2 regions of the Paenibacillus sp. 7516 genome follow, and region 2 is predicted to be linked to the other one. Evidence: riboswitches for the same ligand, from Rfam matches in the RefSeq annotation. Region 2 holds a riboswitch; the other holds the start of a gene.
The links. A riboswitch is a leader RNA that binds a small molecule or an ion and turns the genes downstream of it on or off. The one in region 2 is predicted to bind glycine.
Positions count from the first base shown of each region.

Region 1: it holds a riboswitch for glycine, as region 2 does, so the genes downstream of both, gcvT (glycine cleavage system aminomethyltransferase GcvT) here and sdaAB (L-serine ammonia-lyase, iron-sulfur-dependent subunit beta) in region 2, are expected to answer to the same signal.

Region 1 is NZ_NPBI01000020.1:59,334-68,017, forward strand. Features, by position in the region: gene ptsP (phosphoenolpyruvate--protein phosphotransferase) at 1-712, shown strand, start outside; gene gcvPB (aminomethyl-transferring glycine dehydrogenase subunit GcvPB) at 961-2,436, opposite strand; gene gcvPA (aminomethyl-transferring glycine dehydrogenase subunit GcvPA) at 2,511-3,866, opposite strand; gene gcvT (glycine cleavage system aminomethyltransferase GcvT) at 3,863-4,999, opposite strand; glycine riboswitch at 5,186-5,287, opposite strand; glycine riboswitch at 5,291-5,414, opposite strand; gene gcvH (glycine cleavage system protein GcvH) at 5,755-6,147, shown strand; gene CHI14_RS16240 (PTS mannitol transporter subunit IIBC) at 6,577-8,037, shown strand; gene CHI14_RS16245 (BglG family transcription antiterminator) at 8,077-8,684, shown strand, end outside.
Region 2 is NZ_NPBI01000029.1:33,047-41,730, forward strand. Features, by position in the region: gene CHI14_RS23260 (MFS transporter) at 1-1,262, shown strand, start outside; glycine riboswitch at 1,456-1,581, shown strand; glycine riboswitch at 1,586-1,687, shown strand; gene sdaAB (L-serine ammonia-lyase, iron-sulfur-dependent subunit beta) at 1,794-2,483, shown strand; gene sdaAA (L-serine ammonia-lyase, iron-sulfur-dependent, subunit alpha) at 2,473-3,420, shown strand; gene CHI14_RS23275 (alpha-glycosidase) at 3,599-5,359, opposite strand; gene CHI14_RS23280 (response regulator transcription factor) at 5,565-6,248, shown strand; gene CHI14_RS23285 (HAMP domain-containing sensor histidine kinase) at 6,245-7,756, shown strand; gene CHI14_RS23290 (ABC transporter ATP-binding protein) at 7,856-8,684, shown strand, end outside.

The DNA.
Region 1 (8,684 bases), on a different contig from region 2:
CGATATCGGTGGAGACAAAGAGCTTCCATATTTGGATCTGCCAAAAGAAATGAATCCATTCCTTGGTTTCCGTGCAGTTCGTCTGTGTCTGGACCGTCTGGATATCTTCCGTACACAATTGCGTGCATTGCTGCGTGCAAGCGTACATGGCAACCTGCGTGTTATGTTCCCAATGATCGCAACACTGGGTGAATTCCGTGAAGCGAAAGCGGTCCTGCTCGAAGAGAAGGAAAAGCTGGTAGCTGAAGGAATTGCTGTTTCCGACAGCATCCAACTGGGTATCATGGTCGAAATTCCTTCGACTGCGGTTCTTGCGGATCAATTTGCCAAAGAGGTTGATTTCTTCAGTATCGGAACGAATGATCTGATTCAATACACCATGGCTGCTGACCGTATGAACGAGCGCGTATCCTATCTGTATCAACCATACAACCCTGCTATTCTGCGTCTGGTGAAAATGGTCATCGATGCAGCACATCGCGAAGGTAAATGGGTTGGTATGTGTGGAGAGATGGCGGGAGACGAAACAGCAATTCCATTGCTGCTTGGTCTCGGACTGGATGAGTTCAGCATGAGCGCAACATCCATCCTGCCAGCTCGTAGCCAGATCACCAAGCTGTCCCGTGCGGACATGCAGGAACTGGCTGCCAAAGCTCTGGACATGCAAACTGCTGAGCAAGTGGTTGAATTGGTTCAAAGCATCAAAGCGTAATTTTGCGAGGGTTTTCCTTCGGATTTTAAGGTCTTTTCTTTTTCCGATAAAATGGGCTGCAGGAATGCAGCGATATTGCCGGTATCTGCGAACAGCGGATGCCGGCTTTTTTTGCGGGCTAGTTTAGGATCATATGGAATGAGAAAGAGAGCGTTGGCGCGTAGAAGGCAGGGATCATCTGCAAATAAAAAACGGCTTCAGCTGACGTTAAAACATCAGCTGGAGCCGTTTAGTTGAATGGCTGGGTATCAACTGCACGCGCAGTTCAATACGGGTTTACGTGCTGCTGTGGTCTCATCCAGACGGGTAACCGGCGTGCCATAGGGTGCATTGAGTACCAGTTCCGGTGTCTCTTCAGCTTCCTTGGCAATGCGAATCATCGTATCGATAAAACCATCCAGCGTTTCTTTGCTCTCTGTTTCTGTTGGTTCAATCATGATACATTCCTCTACGTTGAGCGGGAAGTAGACGGTTGGCGGATGATACCCGAAATCAAGCAGTCGTTTGGCTACATCCAATGTTCTTACACCATATTGCTTCAGGCCCCGGCCAGACATGACAAATTCATGTTTACATACGCCTGGGTATGGAATTTCGTAATAAGGTGCAAGACGTGCCATCATATAGTTTGCATTGAGTACGGCACATTCGGATACCCGGCGCAAGCCTTCAGGTCCATACGTACGAATGTAGGCATAGGCGCGTACTAAGATACCGAAGTTGCCGTAATACGCTTTGACCCGACCAATCGATTGATCTCCTTCCCGATCCAGGGCGTATTGTCCCTGATCGTTCTTAATCACCATCGGTTTCGGAAGGAACGGAATCAGACGATTTTTTACGCCGACGGGTCCCGCACCAGGACCACCTCCGCCGTGCGGAGTACTCATCGTTTTGTGCAAGTTCAGATGCACGACATCGAAGCCCATGTCCCCAGGACGGGTGATACCCATAATGGCATTGGAGTTGGCTCCGTCATAATAGAGAAGCCCACCGGCTTGATGCACGATGGAGGCAATCTCCTGAATGTCCTTTTCAAACAATCCCAGGGTGTTTGGGTTGGTCAGCATCAAGGCTGCAGTATCGGAACCTACGGCTGCACGCAGTGCATCCAGATCGACCAGACCGTCCGCCCGGGATGGAATGGTTACCGTCTCGAAGCCAGCCACGGTTGCACTTGCCGGGTTGGTGCCGTGTGAAGAATCCGGGACAATGACTTTGGTCCGCTGTTCACCACGACCTTCGTGATAGGCACGAATCATCATGAGTCCGGTCCATTCACCATGTGCACCAGCAGCTGGTTGCAGGGTCACCGCGTCCATGCCAGTCAGACCTGCAAGGTCGTTTTGCAACGTATACAGAAGTTCAAGTGCACCTTGAATACTGGATTCAGGCTGATATGGATGGATCTTGGCAAATCCATTGTAGCGAGCTACATCTTCGTTAATCTTCGGATTGTACTTCATTGTACAAGAGCCAAGTGGATAGAATCCGTTATCTACCCCGAAGTTCCGGCGAGAAAGGGCAGTATAGTGACGGATGACATCCACTTCAAATACCTCAGGCAGTGCAGCTGCTTCCGAACGCAGCATTTCCCGGGGAATCAAGCTCGCGGGATCTTGACGCGGAACATCACATTCAGGCAGGGAATAAGCGACACGCCCCGGGCTGCTCAATTCAAAGATCAGCGACTGCTCTGGAGCAGGCGATGCTGCCTGTGTCATTTGTTGCGTGCTGGTTTCGGCTTGGGAAGGAGCTGCCGTTTCCGGCTGTCCTTGGATGGTTGTCATTTCCTGAGTCACAGCGATCCCTCCAATACACGTACGAATTCGTCAATCTCTTCCTTACTGCGCCGTTCCGTAACAGCGACCAGCATATGTCCGGCAAGCTCCGGGTAATCCCGACCAAGTTCATATCCACCGATGAAACCGGCATCCAGCAGCTTCAACTGAAGGGCATTAACGTCTGTCCCTTCGGGCAGCTGGATGACAAACTCATTGAATGTGGGTGCATTAAAGGTCAGGCTGACCCCAGGAATTGCTGTCAATGCTTGAAGAGCATAATGACTCTTTTGCAAATTCAGATCAGCCACATCAATCATGCCCTGTCTTCCCATAGTAGACATATACACCGAAGCGCTTAGGGCAAGCAGTGCCTGATTGGAACAAATATTGGATGTCGCCTTTTCGCGGCGGATATGCTGTTCACGCGCTTGGAGCGTCAGTACAAAACCGCGTTTGCCGTTGCGATCCGTTGTTTGGCCAACGATCCGGCCGGGAATCCGGCGCATATGCGCCTGGGATACAGCGAAATATCCACATGTCGGACCACCGAGCGAAGCGGAGATGCCAAGGGGCTGTGCATCACCGACAACGATGTCGGCACCCAGCTTGCCTGGAGCTTCGAGCATACCAAGCGCCAGCGGGTTTGCGCTGACCACGAGCAGACTCTTGTGCGCATGCGCGAAGTCTGCAGCCTGTTTTACATTTTCCACGGCACCGAAGAAGTTCGGGCTCTGGATCATGACGGCTGCGGTATCATCCGATACGGCGGCTTGAAGGGCATCCCAGTCGGTCACCCCGTTCTGATAACCAATCTCGACAATCTCCAAATTCAGACCGTGGGCATAAGCCTTCAATACCTGACGGGCTTCGGGATGAACCGTACGGGAGACGATCAGCTGTTTGCGGCGAGTTGCCGCTGCGGCCAGATTCCCTGCTTCTGCAAATGCGGTCGCGCCATCATACATGCTCGCATTGGCTACAGCCATGCCAGTCAGTTCACAGATATACGATTGGAATTCGAAGATCGCCTGGAGCTCGCCCTGACTGATTTCGGGCTGATATGGCGTATAGGCGGTATAGAACTCGGAACGGGAAATGACATGATTAATAACGGAAGGGATGTGATGATCGTATATGCCTGCGCCCAGGAAACTGGCGTGTGTCTCAAAATTGGCATTCGCGCCGGCTTGCTTGGACATATGACGCGTCAGTGCGTATTCATCCAGTTTGGAGGAGACAGGCAGCTCGCCTTGATAACGAATCGCCTGCGGAATGTCCTGGAACAGATCTTCAATCGTGTCCACACCGATGGTCGCGAGCATGGCGCTCTGATCCTGTTCAGTCATGGGAATATAGCGGTGCTTGCTCATGCTTGCTCAGCTCCTTGGGTAGGTGTCTTTGACGTACGTGTCCGTTTATGAAAAGGGGTCTTCACAACTTCGGCTTTCAGCTTTTTGCCACGAATCTCAATCTCGAGCGGGGTGCCGAGTGCAGCATATTGGCTGTTAATCAGGGCGAGCCCCAGATTGCGCTTCAGCGTAGGGGACTGTGTACCGGTTGTTACTTCCCCGATCTGCACGCCTTCGGCGTAAATGGGATAGTGGGGACGTGGAATCCCGCGTTCCAGTACTTCAATGCCGACCAGCTTGCGGGCAGGTCCATCATTCTTTTGCTGCAATAGCGCTTCGTGTCCGATAAAAGGTCCGGCATTCAGCTTCACAAACATGCCAACGCCAGCTTCCAGTGGTGAAATGGTCGGCGACAGTTCCTGTCCGTAGAGGGGCAGCTTCGCTTCAAATCGAAGTGTATCCCGTGCACCAAGTCCAGCCGGTACCAGTCCCTGATCAGCGCCAGCCTCCATCAATCCGTTCCAGACCGCAGCGGCCTGATCTGCCTGTACGTATAGCTCGAAGCCGTCTTCTCCGGTATAACCGGTGCGGGACAGCAGCAGTTTTACACCACAGACCTCAGCGTTCTGTACAAAACGAAAAGGCTCGATTATGGATACGTCGGTATCTGTAACCTTTCCGATGATGTCTGCAGCAAGCGGACCCTGCAGGGCCAGGAGACCTGTTTCCACGGAGTCATTCGTCATGCTCACTCCAGGAACCATATGCTCTTGCAGCCATGCCCAATCCTTATCGATATTGGAGGCATTCACAACAAGCATATAATGCTGATCTTCCAGCTTGTATACGAGCAGATCGTCCACTACGCCACCGTCCGGGTAACACATTAACGTGTATTGTGCCTGGCCGGGAACCAGTGTGGTCACGTCGTTAGTCGTCAGTTTCTGCAAAAATGCTTCGGCCTGTTCACCCTGCACCGTGAATTCACCCATGTGGGATACATCGAACAGTCCAGCCCGTTCCCGCACCGCTTCATGTTCCTTCTGAATCCCGCTGAATTGCACCGGAAGCTCCCAGCCTCCAAAATCGATGCACCGTACACCTTCATATTGCTGATAAAGTGGATAGAGTGGAGTTCTAAGCAAATCGGACATCAAATCACCTCGTTATGGCCGCTACCGGGCCGAGTGTATAACATGAATGATGCATTCTTTTCTTGGATAAGTATGGTTAAGGCTGCTGATGACAGCGTCGGCTCGATCCTGAGTTTCGTTTTTTTGGGAAAAAGGAAAAGGACAGGCCAAAGAACCGGCATGCCAGAAGCACGCTGTATTCTTAGGCTCTGTCCTTGGTACCTGAGAGTTACCCCGCCAATAGGTTGCAGCAGGTTTCCCCTTGGGTGATCAAAACGCCCATACCGGGCGAATAGATGCTCTCCAGAGTTGCGTCCCGTAAAAGTCCTTTTGCCTGAGAGATTCACCTCCCGCTTGTCGGGTGGTTTACTCCTTCGGCGTTACCGCATGCATCCAAGAGTTGGACGTCACGGGTAATCTCTCCCTTTACATTCATCCGCGGGTGATGCACACAACGATTAACATTTACTCTCTCATTAAAACGTGAATCCACTCTCGATGTCAAGAACGATATCACAGAAATCAATAAAAAACCGAATGATATTTAGCGATCTAGATATATTGTTCGTGTATATAAAAAGAGTACGCTTACTATTCTAATATTACCCATTATATGTAGAGTGAGGGTGTTTGCGTTACAGGCTCTAATCATCAAAAATCAAATAATTTGTGAGGTATCTTGACATTTCAATCAAAAATATCTTACGCTATGTTCTGGGAAAAAGGGTTGGCCGAAGGACGCATGCACTCATTAATGAAAAGCGAGGCGGATATCGATGAGCGAATTGAAAAGTGATTTCCTGTACAGTGAAGAGCATGAGTGGGTGCAAACCGTAGGGGAGGATACTGTACGGATTGGCATTACCGAGTTCGCGCAGCATCAGCTGGGGGACATTGTGTTTGTTGAATTGCCTGACCTTGAATCAGATGTAAAAGCGGAAGACAGCATTGGTACGATTGAATCCGTGAAGACGGTTTCGGATTTGTTTTCTCCGGTAAGTGGTTCCATTATTGCCGTGAATGAAGCGCTGCAGGATGCACCTGAACTCGTCAACAGTTCGCCTTACGAAGAAGGCTGGATGATCGAGATTCGTGTTGAAGGTGATCTGACAGCAGCGTTGTCTAAACTGATGAATGCTGACGCATACCGTAAGCACACCGAAGAGTAAAATCTGTTTGCACTAAATAACCTTTATTATTCTATGGTTTTTTTCATAATATGGACGTTCGTGCACGTCTTCAGAGCCTGTGTGAGCCTTGGTGCTCATGCAGGCTTTTTGTGTTCTCAAGGACAGGCTTGTTGCCATTTGAGGCACTTAAACAGGATGGAATAAGGCTGAATCGCACAAGCTATATTATAGAATTCAACACCGTAAATGATATAAGGCACATACGAAAAAAGCCAAGTATATCAATGGTTAGAACCCTCTCATCACCATAAAAACGATTACATAAACACAATGTTGTCATCAATGATCATGACGAAAGTACGCTTTCATTTCGTTGAACCGGAGACCAATCTGGCTTAGGATAACAGCAGGGGAGAAATGATACCCCTTTCATAAATGATAACTACTTGATCCGAGGAGGATAATACAATGAGTAACTTGGACCAAACGTCCAATTCCAAAGGCGGTCTCCGGGTAGGTGTTCAGCGTTTTGGCCGATTCCTAAGCGGCATGGTTATGCCAAATATGGGTGCGTTTATTGCATGGGGATTAATTACGGCGCTCTTTATTGAAAAGGGCTGGTTCCCTAACGCGGATCTGGCACTGTTGGTAGATCCGATGATCAAATATTTGCTGCCACTGCTTATTGGATACACTGGAGGTACTATGGTGCACCGCCAGCGTGGTGGTGTAGTTGGTGCCATCATGACTATAGGGGTTATCGTCGGTAGTGACATTCCGATGTTCCTGGGTGCCATGATTGCCGGACCTCTGGCCGCATGGATTATTAAAAAGTTCGATAAAGCCGTTGAAGGCAAGATCAAAGCAGGATTCGAGATGCTGGTTAACAACTTCTCCGCCGGTATTATCGGTGGTATCCTGGCGATCATTGCACTGCTGGGCATCGGACCTGCTGTTGAAGGGATCAGCACTGTATTGTCTGCTGGTGTACAGGGGCTGATGAATCTGGGATTGCTCCCACTCGTCAACCTGATCATTGAACCAGGGAAGGTATTGTTCCTGAACAATGCAATCAACCACGGCATTCTAACACCGATTGCAACAGATCAAGCGAGAGAATTGGGTCAATCCGTATTATATATGCTTGAATCGAACCCCGGTCCCGGACTTGGTATCCTGCTGGCTTACTGCTTCTTCGGTCGTGGAACAGCAAGATCTTCTGCACCGGGTGCCGTTATCATCCATTTCTTCGGGGGGATTCACGAAATTTATTTCCCTTACATTCTGATGAGACCAATTCTGATTCTTGCGGCAATCGCAGGTGGCGTGGCAGGTACAGCAACCTTCATGCTTACCGGAGCCGGACTGGTTTCAGCGCCTTCACCGGGTAGTATCATTGCATATTCTCTGTTAACGCCAAAAGGTGGATATCTGGCGATGCTCGCCGGGGTGGCTGTGGCCGCTATCGTATCCTTCCTGGTTGCAGCACTGCTGCTGAAAACAGGTAAGCAAAAAGAAGAAGATCTGGAGTCTGCAGCGAATCGCATGAAAGACATGAAGAGCCAAGGCAATACAGCGAATGCTGCTATTACAGCAGATAATCGTGAAGCAGACAGAGCCGCGGATTTGGCTTCTTCAACTGTGAAAGCAAAAACCGATGTAAAGAAAATCGTCTTCTCCTGTGATGCAGGCATGGGTTCAAGTGCCATGGGGGCTTCCATTCTTCGCAAAAAGATGAAAGCTGAAGGGATTGACGTTGCGGTAACCAACACGGCAATCAGTGATATCCCGCAGGACGCAGACGTTGTTATTACGCAGAAGACATTGACGGACCGTGCCCGCAGCGTGGCACCGAACGCAGAACATATATCCATCGACAACTTCCTAAAAAGCCCGGAATACGATACGCTCGTTGAACGCCTGAAATAACAGGTTGCGATCGTTTTCCCTGAGCCGGAGGCTTGAGATATGAGTATTACGAAAAGACAGCGTGAAATTGTGGAGTTTCTGTTGGAACATCCGCAGGAAGTAACCGCCGGCGACATTGCAATTGCGGTCAAAGTCAGTACACGAACCGTCCATCGGGAGCTGCAGATGATTGAGAAGTGGCTTGAACCCTTTGGCATGAAATTGGAAAAAAAATCAGGAACCGGAGTCCGTATAGACCCTGGTTCCGATGATTTGGCTTCACTGCGTGAGCAGCTGGAGCTGAACGAATATGTGGAGTTTACGCCCGAAGAGCGTAAACTCTTCATGCTTTGCATTTTGCTGGATGAGGCAGAGCCTGTAAAACTGCTTGCGCTCGCATCGGATATGAGAGTAACAGTCTCGACCGTGAGCAATGATCTGGATGAACTGGAGCCCCGGATTCGTCAAGCGGGCCTGAAGCTGGTTCGCAGGCGAGGATACGGAGTGAAGATCAATGGCAGTGAAACGGCCTATCGCGCAGCAATCGCAGGACTTGCGCTTGAATATCTGGATGAATCTGATCTGTTCGGAAGGCAACCTGACCAGGGAATTTCCAAGGTGAACCAGAAGCTGCTGGGCATGATTGGCCATCGTGACGTACTGACGGT
Region 2 (8,684 bases):
GGAAAGGGAAGGGCGCCGAGTCAGGTGGATGGAAACATGCCGGCTTGCTGCTGGGCGGAGTAGGCATATCCAATCTGGGGGATTTTATCTACATTGTGGCCATTAATTTGATGGTGCTTAACATGACACAGTCCCCGGCGGCAGTCGCAGGCTTGTGGATTATCTCGCCGATTGCCTCGGTATGCACCAAGTTCTGGTCAGGCAGTCTGATTGACCGCTACGACCAGCGGCAGCTGATGATTGGGGCGGATGTGGTGAGAGCTGTGCTCGTGGCATTGCTTCCGCTGATGCCCAGTCTATGGATGATGTACGGCATCATGTTTCTTGTCAGCATGTCGTCATCCATATTCGTACCTTCTTCGCAGGTGTACATCACCCGTCTGGTTCCTGCAGAGCGGCGCAAGCGATTCAATTCCCTGCAGGCGATGATCAGCTCAGGTGCTTTTATTACCGGTCCGGCCATAGCCGGAGTCATGTTAATCTATCTGTCTCCTGTAGCGGCGATCTATGCCAATGCAGCTTCCTTTGTTGTGTCGGTGCTCGTCCTGATGTTTCTGCCAAGGCTGGGCACTGGAGAGCAGAGCGGCGGTAGGACAAGGCTGACCCCTCGCCTGATCGCCCAGGATTGGCGGGCCGTAATGCAATTCAGTCGCCAAGCAGGATATGTGGTAGGTATCTATGCCTTATTCCAGATTATTCTTGTTATTGGTATGTCGCTGGATGCACAGGAAGTGGTGTTTATCCGTCAAGTCATGAACCTGTCTGAGTCACAGTATGGTGCGTTGATGAGTGTTACTGGAGCTGGATACATGGCGGGTTCTCTGCTGGTGTGGTTGTTCGCCAAACACTTGTCCATACGTCACATGATGGGCGGGGGCGTGCTCTTAGTTGCGCTTGGCTATTTCCTGTTCGCTCGTTCGTTTTCGTTCGAGCTTGCCGCATTCGCCTTTATTCTGCTTGGGTTGTGTTCGGCGCCGGCAAACACGGGACTGGTCACCTTTTATCAGAATAATATACCGGTAGACTTGATGGGGCGAATGAGCAGCGTACTTGGACTCATGCTGAGTGCATTGCAGGTCATTTCGATTTTGGTCATGGGTGTAGTTGCCGAAATGATCTCTCTTCGAACCGTATATACGGTCGTTTCGGCAGTTCTGATGCTGGGTTCCCTCCTGTTATGGCTTACGAGCTGGCTTCCTTCAAGACAGTCATATTATAAGGATCACAGCTCATCATCAAAATCAAAATCTCTCCACAGCTAGTCTATAGCCTATTGAAAACTGAACGATTCTGTGGAAAGCTGCATATAATATTAGAGGAATTTTACCAAGATGATAATGATGCGTTACTTTTGTTGACATTACGTGTGTTGCATATTAATCTGTTATATGAATGATCAATCTCATAAGGACAACGTTTGATATGTGTTCAAGCGAATATATACGATACAGCGGATGAGAACGAGCGGGAGAGACCTGGGCAGGCCATTGGTTTCAGTAGGCTGCCAGGCACCGAAGGAGCAAGCCGCTGCGCACCCGGCGCAGGTGGTTAATCTCTCAGGTAAAAGTACCATCGTTGGACGCAACTCTGGAGAGTGCGCGAATGCGCCACCCAAGGGGTATATGATGAGTAGGGTACCCCTTGGGGCGGCCTCTGATCATGAAACTCTCAGGTAACGAGGACAGAGAGAGGGCCTAAGGCCTTCTACTGTCCTTTTTTGATGTCATCATTCAGTAATTAAGGAACATTATGGTGCATGTCTGGATGGATATGACGATATGGAGGGGTGCAGGATGCGATTTAAAGATGTTTTTTCAATTATTGGTCCGTCGATGACGGGCCCTTCAAGTTCACATACAGCTGGGGCAGCGAGACTGGGGAGAATTGCAAGGCAGTGGCTGGGGTGTACGCCTGAACGTGCCAGGCTGACACTGTACGGCTCATTTGCCGATACGTATCAAGGTCACGGTACGGATCTGGCGTTAATTGGTGGTTTGCTTGACTATGTCACGGATGATCCACGTATACCAGACGCCGAGGCGTATGCCGAACAAGCGGGTATGAAGGTTGAGTTCTATACAAGTGGACTGCCTGCTCCGCATCCGAATACGGTCAAAATTGAGTTGTGGCATGGTGAGCGTCAATGTTCACTCGTTGGTGCTTCGATTGGCGGCGGCAGTGTGTCGGTGCATGCGCTTAATGATTTCCGGGTACAGATCAGCGGGGAATTCCCCACACTCGTTCTGCGTCATGCGGACAAGGCAGGGGTGCTTGCTTCCGTGACGTCTACGATCAGCTCCTCAGGGGTTAACATCGGGTATATGCAGGTAGACCGGAAAGCCCGGGATGGCGAAGCGCTAACAGCGATGGAAATGGACGGAGCACCAAGTGCCGAGATGTTGGAACGCTTGCGTTCACTGGATCATGTGCTGGATATTCGCGTCATTGATTTGAAGAGAGGGGTTGATTCGGATGCGGTTTAAGCACTTGCATGAGCTGAATACGATCTGTACGGCTGAATCCAAAACCATTGCGCGGCTAATGATCGAGGAGCAGGTTCAGGAGACGAATACGCCGGAAGCAGACGTTGTGCGGCAGATGTCGGAATATTATCAGGTGATGAAAGAGGCTGTACAGAAAGGACTGACGGAGGACACCACTTCGCGCAGTGGCTTGACTGGCGGAGACGGCAAAAAGATGGCCCAATATATTCGCCAGGGCGAAACCTGCTCGGGTGACGCTTCCGCACTGGCAATGGCTTATGCCCTGTGTGTATCTGAAGTCAACGCATCGATGGGCCGGATTGTGGCTACACCGACGGCTGGTTCATGCGGGATTATCCCTGGTGTATTCATCAGCTCCCAGGAGCGATTCGGATGGAGTGATGAGCATCTGGTGAACGGCTTATTCTGTGCAGGTGCAATCGGATATGTTATTGCCAATAACTCGTTTATTTCAGGTGCAGAGGGTGGCTGTCAGGCAGAAGTCGGTTCGGCGATCGGCATGGCTGCCGGTGCAATGGTGGAGCTGCGCGGAGGGACGCCGGAGCAGGTTGTTCATGCCGTAGGTCTCGCGTTAAAAAATACACTGGGCCTCATCTGCGATCCGGTTGCAGGGCTTGTTGAAATTCCATGCATCGTCCGCAACGGACTCGGTGCGGTAACGGCACTGGCTGCGGCCGATATGGCGCTGGCCGGGGTAAGAAGTGCCATTCCATCGGACGAAGTCATTGACGTCATGCTGGAAGTGGGAAGTGCGATGCCGAGCAGGCACCGCGAGACAGCGCAGGGCGGGTTGGCCCAGACGCCAACAGGCCGGAAAATGATGGAGAAGCTGGCGAAACCCAAAGCGAAGCGTGCGGAACCTGAAGCAGAGTCCGAACCACAGAACACGAAGGATGACTCGAAAGAGCAGGCGTAGAACAAAGCCGATAGGATAGAATTTATTATACGGGACAAAACGGAGAAAAGCGTCCGCTGACCTTTACAGGTCATGCAGGACGCTTTTTTTATTTAAAGAGAAAAACGCTTCAGCCTAACTCCGGGCTTTACAGGAGAAAGCTCATGTAATCTACGAGGATGAAAAATAAATATTAAGTTTATTCCTGACCGATATCCGTACTTAACACGGCATAACCGTATGCAGGTAGTTCAACAGCGAGAACATCGCCGTCCCTGGCCGTGCGGTGGTTACCGTCCAACAATTCGGTCCATTCGCCCGCACCCGCCTCGAATTCAATGATCGCCGTTTCCTCCGAACGATTGAACAGAACGAGAATGCGTTCATCCTCACTTTGGCGTTCGAGAACAAGCTGGCTGCCCTCAGGACGGGCTTGCAGGAATCGGACGTGACCTTCTGCACGGAGAGCGGGATGGGCATGGCGAAGAGCGATGAGCTGCTGATAAAAGGTGAACAACTCACGGTCCTGCTTCGCCTCGTCCCACTCCATGCATTTCCGGCAGCCCGGATCTTGGTCGCCATCCAGCCCAATCTCGTCTCCGTAATAGATACACGGCGTGCCCAGATAAGTGAACTGGAACAATGCGGCCAGTTTCATCTTGCGCTGATCGCCTTCACACAGCGTCAGCAGTCTTGGCGTATCATGGCTGTCCAGCAGGTTGAACGCCACTTCGCTGGCTTGCAGCGGATAACGTGACAGCTGCCGTCCGATGGAATTCGCGAACGTCTCGGCATTCATTTTATTTTTGACAAAGAAACCATTCACGGCATCGGTAAACGGATAGTTCATGGCAGCGTCGAACTGATCGCCTTGCAGCCAGGCCGAGGATTCATTCCAGATTTCTCCGAGAATATACGCCTCTGGATTCGCAGCCTTGACCACCCGGCGGAAATCGCGCCAGAATGCATCATCCACTTCGTCTGCAACGTCCAGCCGCCAGCCGTCCATGCCCACTTCCTTGATCCAATACTCGGCTACCTTCAGCAGATAGTCCTTCACCTCTGGATTTTCCGTGTTCAGCTTCGGCATGTGAGGCTCGAATCCAAAGGTCTCATACGTAGGGATGCCATCCTTCACATCCAGAGGGAATTCATGAAAATGGAACCAATCCTTGTATTTGGACTTCTCCCCGTTCTCCTGTACGTCCACAAATGGGGCAAACGTCTTCCCGGAATGATTGAATACCGCATCGAGAAGCACCCGGATACCGCGTTCATGACACAGCTTGACCAAGCGTTTCACGGTGTCTGCATCACCAAAATGCCGATCTACCTGGAGGTAATCCTCGGTATCATATTTATGATTCGTAGTTGCTTCGAAGATGGGGGTAAAATAAATGGCATTAATGCCTAGCTCACTGAGGTAGTCCAGATGATCCATCACACCCTGGAGGTCACCTCCAAAGAAGTTGGATGGTGTAGGCTCGCCGCCCCATGGTTCAACATTCTCCGGATTCAGTTCCGGATTGCCATTGGCAAATCGCTCAGGGAAGATCTGATAGAAAACCGCATCCTTGACCCACTCAGGCGGCGTAAAGACCGCACCCTGGTGAATATAGGGGAACTGAAACATCTGCCCCGTATCGTCTGGTTCGTCTTCCTGGAAACCCGTTTCGGACATCCAGATCTGCTCGTCCCCACTTTTGAGCAAAAAGGAGTATTTCAGACGATGGTACGGAGGCTTTATTTCCCCTTCATAGTAGTCGAACATAGAGTCTGAGGTGAATTTGGTTAAAGAGATTTGCTTTTTGGTATTTTCCCATGCGTATTTGTCGCCAGTCATGGCGTATACCTCGGTGAGATCATTCTTTTTGGCACGCAGGCGCAGGCGAACAGTATCCTTATCGTAGGCATATGCCCAGTTCCGTTTGGGTTGATGATAGATGGCTTCCAGCAGCATGTTAAAATTCCTCCCGTCTATTCACTTCATATGTACATCATGGACATCAGGCATGGCATTTCTGTAGCTGAAGATTAAGGTATAATACTAATGAAAGTAACGATGTAATCCCTTTAGATGGTGCTTCGTTCATACATACAGCTTACTCCAATATGTTCAGATATATAATTAACCCAAAGGGTACAGAAAGGAAACGAATCTACGCATGAAAACAAAACTGCTATACATTGAGGACGATACGGAAATCGCGACATGGGTCAGGGCTGACCTGGAGGAACGAGGTTATGAGGTCATATGGCTGGGAAGCGGTGAGGGGGCAGCCGAAGCTGCTGGGGGCTGCTCACTGATTATTTTGGATGTCATGCTGCCTGGGCTGGATGGATTTACGGTAGGACAGCGGCTGAAAAAGGAACATCCTTCCGTGCCCATCGTCATGCTCTCGGCCAGAACATCCATTGATGACAAGCTGCATGGGCTTGATTTTGCCGATGATTATGTAACTAAGCCGTTTCACCCCGATGAGCTCGCTGCACGCATTGAAGTACAGCTGCGCAAGGCAGGAACTACCGTTTCGTCCGATGCTGCCCTGAAGCTGGATCACCTGTCCATCTATGAGAAGGACAATCGGATCGTCAATGAGGAGACGGGGGAGGAGATCATTTTATCAGGCAAACAATTTCACATCTTCGCGTACCTGCTCAGGCATATGGGCATGATCCGTACGAAAGAACAGATTTATGAGGCTGTCTGGAACGAGCCTTATCTGGATGGGGATAAGACTTTAATGGTACATATTCGCCATCTGCGCGAGAAGCTTGAACGGGATCCGGCCAATCCGTCGGTCATTCAAACCGTTCGCGGGGTTGGATACCGTGTGAAGAAACCATGATCAGGCGGTTCAGAAAGCAAGAGAATCGGGCAGAACAGAGCGCAGGAAAGAAGAACGAAAAACGAAAGCTCCGATTCGGCCGCTCGCTGATGTCCCGTTATATGCTTCTGATCCTGTGTGCGGTTTTGTTCGTCCCCGTTGTTCTTCCGATCACTTCTGTCATTTATGTCGTGGTCGTTAATAACGTGAGCAAGAGCAACGCCGCTCCTTACGGTGACGTTACGCACATAAGCAATCTCTGGTCCAATGAATCGAAGAAGCTGGGTCAGGCAGCGCCTGCCAAGATCGACGATCGCATGAAGCAGTTACATGCCAAGTATCCCAAATCTTCAGTGTACAGAGTGGATGAGAATGGGAAAACCGCTTTTATACTTGGAGGTGAAGGCGTAGAAGTAATTGAAACTCCGGTAAATGGATCAACCCTGACTACTCTGAAATGGCCGCTGGATGATCAGAAAAAGGTAGAAACCCGCATTCCCGCAGTATGGGATGCATCCTACACGCTGGCATTCATGAAGGAAGCTGTCTACCGTGACCCGCTAACCGTTGTTTCATTTATAGGTGGTGGCAATCAGGACAAGGGAAAAGGCTTCATGGTCATTGAAGTGCCTAGATATCTGCTCCAACAATCTCAGAGCAACTGGCCGATGGAGCTTCTATATCTTGGCTTGCTGATGACGATTATTTTTCTACTCTTTATTGTGATGTCGATTCTGTTTTTTGCACGGATTCGCAAACGGCTGATCCGCCTGCAGACAGCCATGGTTACGCCAGGTAAGGAAGGCATACCGCTTCCTGTCGATATTCGCAGATCCGACGAGATTGGTCAGCTGGAAGACTCATTTAATCAGATGGTGTATCAGCTGACGGAAAGCCGTCACAGGGAACGTGAGGAGGAGCAGTTCCGCAAACGTCTCATTGCAGGACTTTCCCATGATTTGCGTACGCCGCTAACGGTCATTCGTGGGCATATGCATGCTCTTCACAAGGAAGCGCTCAGTGATAAGGGCATCAGTTCATTGTCACGCATGGAGTCCAAGATGGATGATCTAAGCGGACTTATTGATAACATGTTATCGTACAATCTGCTTGCGAGTGGTAAGTACACGCTGAAGCTGGAAGAGAAAGATGTTTTCCGGATCGTTAGGGAAACGGCTGCGGCATGGTATCCCGTATGGGAGAAAGAGCAGTTCGACATCGATATTGATCTGCCGGATGAGCCGCTGATCTGGCGTGTGGATGAACAGGGCATGCGTCGTATTCTGGATAACCTGTTTCAGAACGTGGTTCGGTATGCAGGAGACGGAAAATACATTGGCATATCCACTGAACGGATTCAGGACAGAACCGCTCTGGTTATTCGGGATCAGGGTCCGGGCATGCAGCAAGAGGTGGGGACGAAAGGTACGGGTCTCGGGCTGTCCATTGTGGATCTGCTCGTTCGCGAGATGGGCCTGCGTAAGAAGGTGGATAGCTCACCCGAAGGAGTTCGGATATTTATCTATTGACCTATGGTCTGACCTAGCACGATTTAAACTAATCTTAAACTTCGGACAACTGTAGTTTTAACCTTGGACGGTTACGATGATATCCGAGGTGATTAAACAGTGAGTGATAACATTATTCAAACGGCTAATTTATGGAAAACATATCGGGATCGTGCGGCGGTTCGTGAATTGGATCTGCATATCAAGAAGGGGGATATTTACGGTTTTCTGGGGCCCAACGGTGCGGGTAAAACAACAACCATTCGCATGCTGCTGGGCTTGATCAAACCGACAAAAGGGGTCATTCGTGTCTTCGATAAAGATATTCGCAAGGATCGCATGGATATTTTGCGCCGTGTTGGTTCGCTGGTAGAGTATCCGTCTTATTACGGGCATTTGAATGCAGTTGAAAATCTGGAAGCATTGCGGCGGATCCTGAATGTGCCCAAATCCAGAATTGCCGAGGTATTGTCCATAGTCGATCTGACGAGGGATGCAAAGCGCGCGGTTAAAGGGTATTCACTTGGAATGAAGCAAAGACTCGGGATTGCAAGTGCCTTGCTGGGTCAGCCGGAACTGTTGATATTGGATGAACCAACGAATGGACTGGATCCCGCCGGTATTCAGGAGATCCGCGAGTTAATTAAACGCATGCCGCTGGAACATGGCATTACGGTGTTGGTATCCAGTCACTTGCTTAGTGAGGTGGAGCAGATGGCTAGTCGGGTAGGGATTATTCGTGAAGGCAAAATGGTGCTTCAGGATACCATTGCAAACCTGCATAGCCAGACAGGCAGCTCTATCCGGTTGACTGTCTCCGAGCCGGAAGAAGCTATGAAGCTGGCGAGAGAACAAGGGCAATTCGGTCAGCGTCAAGGGTCTGAGCTTACATTCCCATACATGGACAACAGTGCGATTGCGCTGCTGGTACGCAGACTGGTTGAGCAAG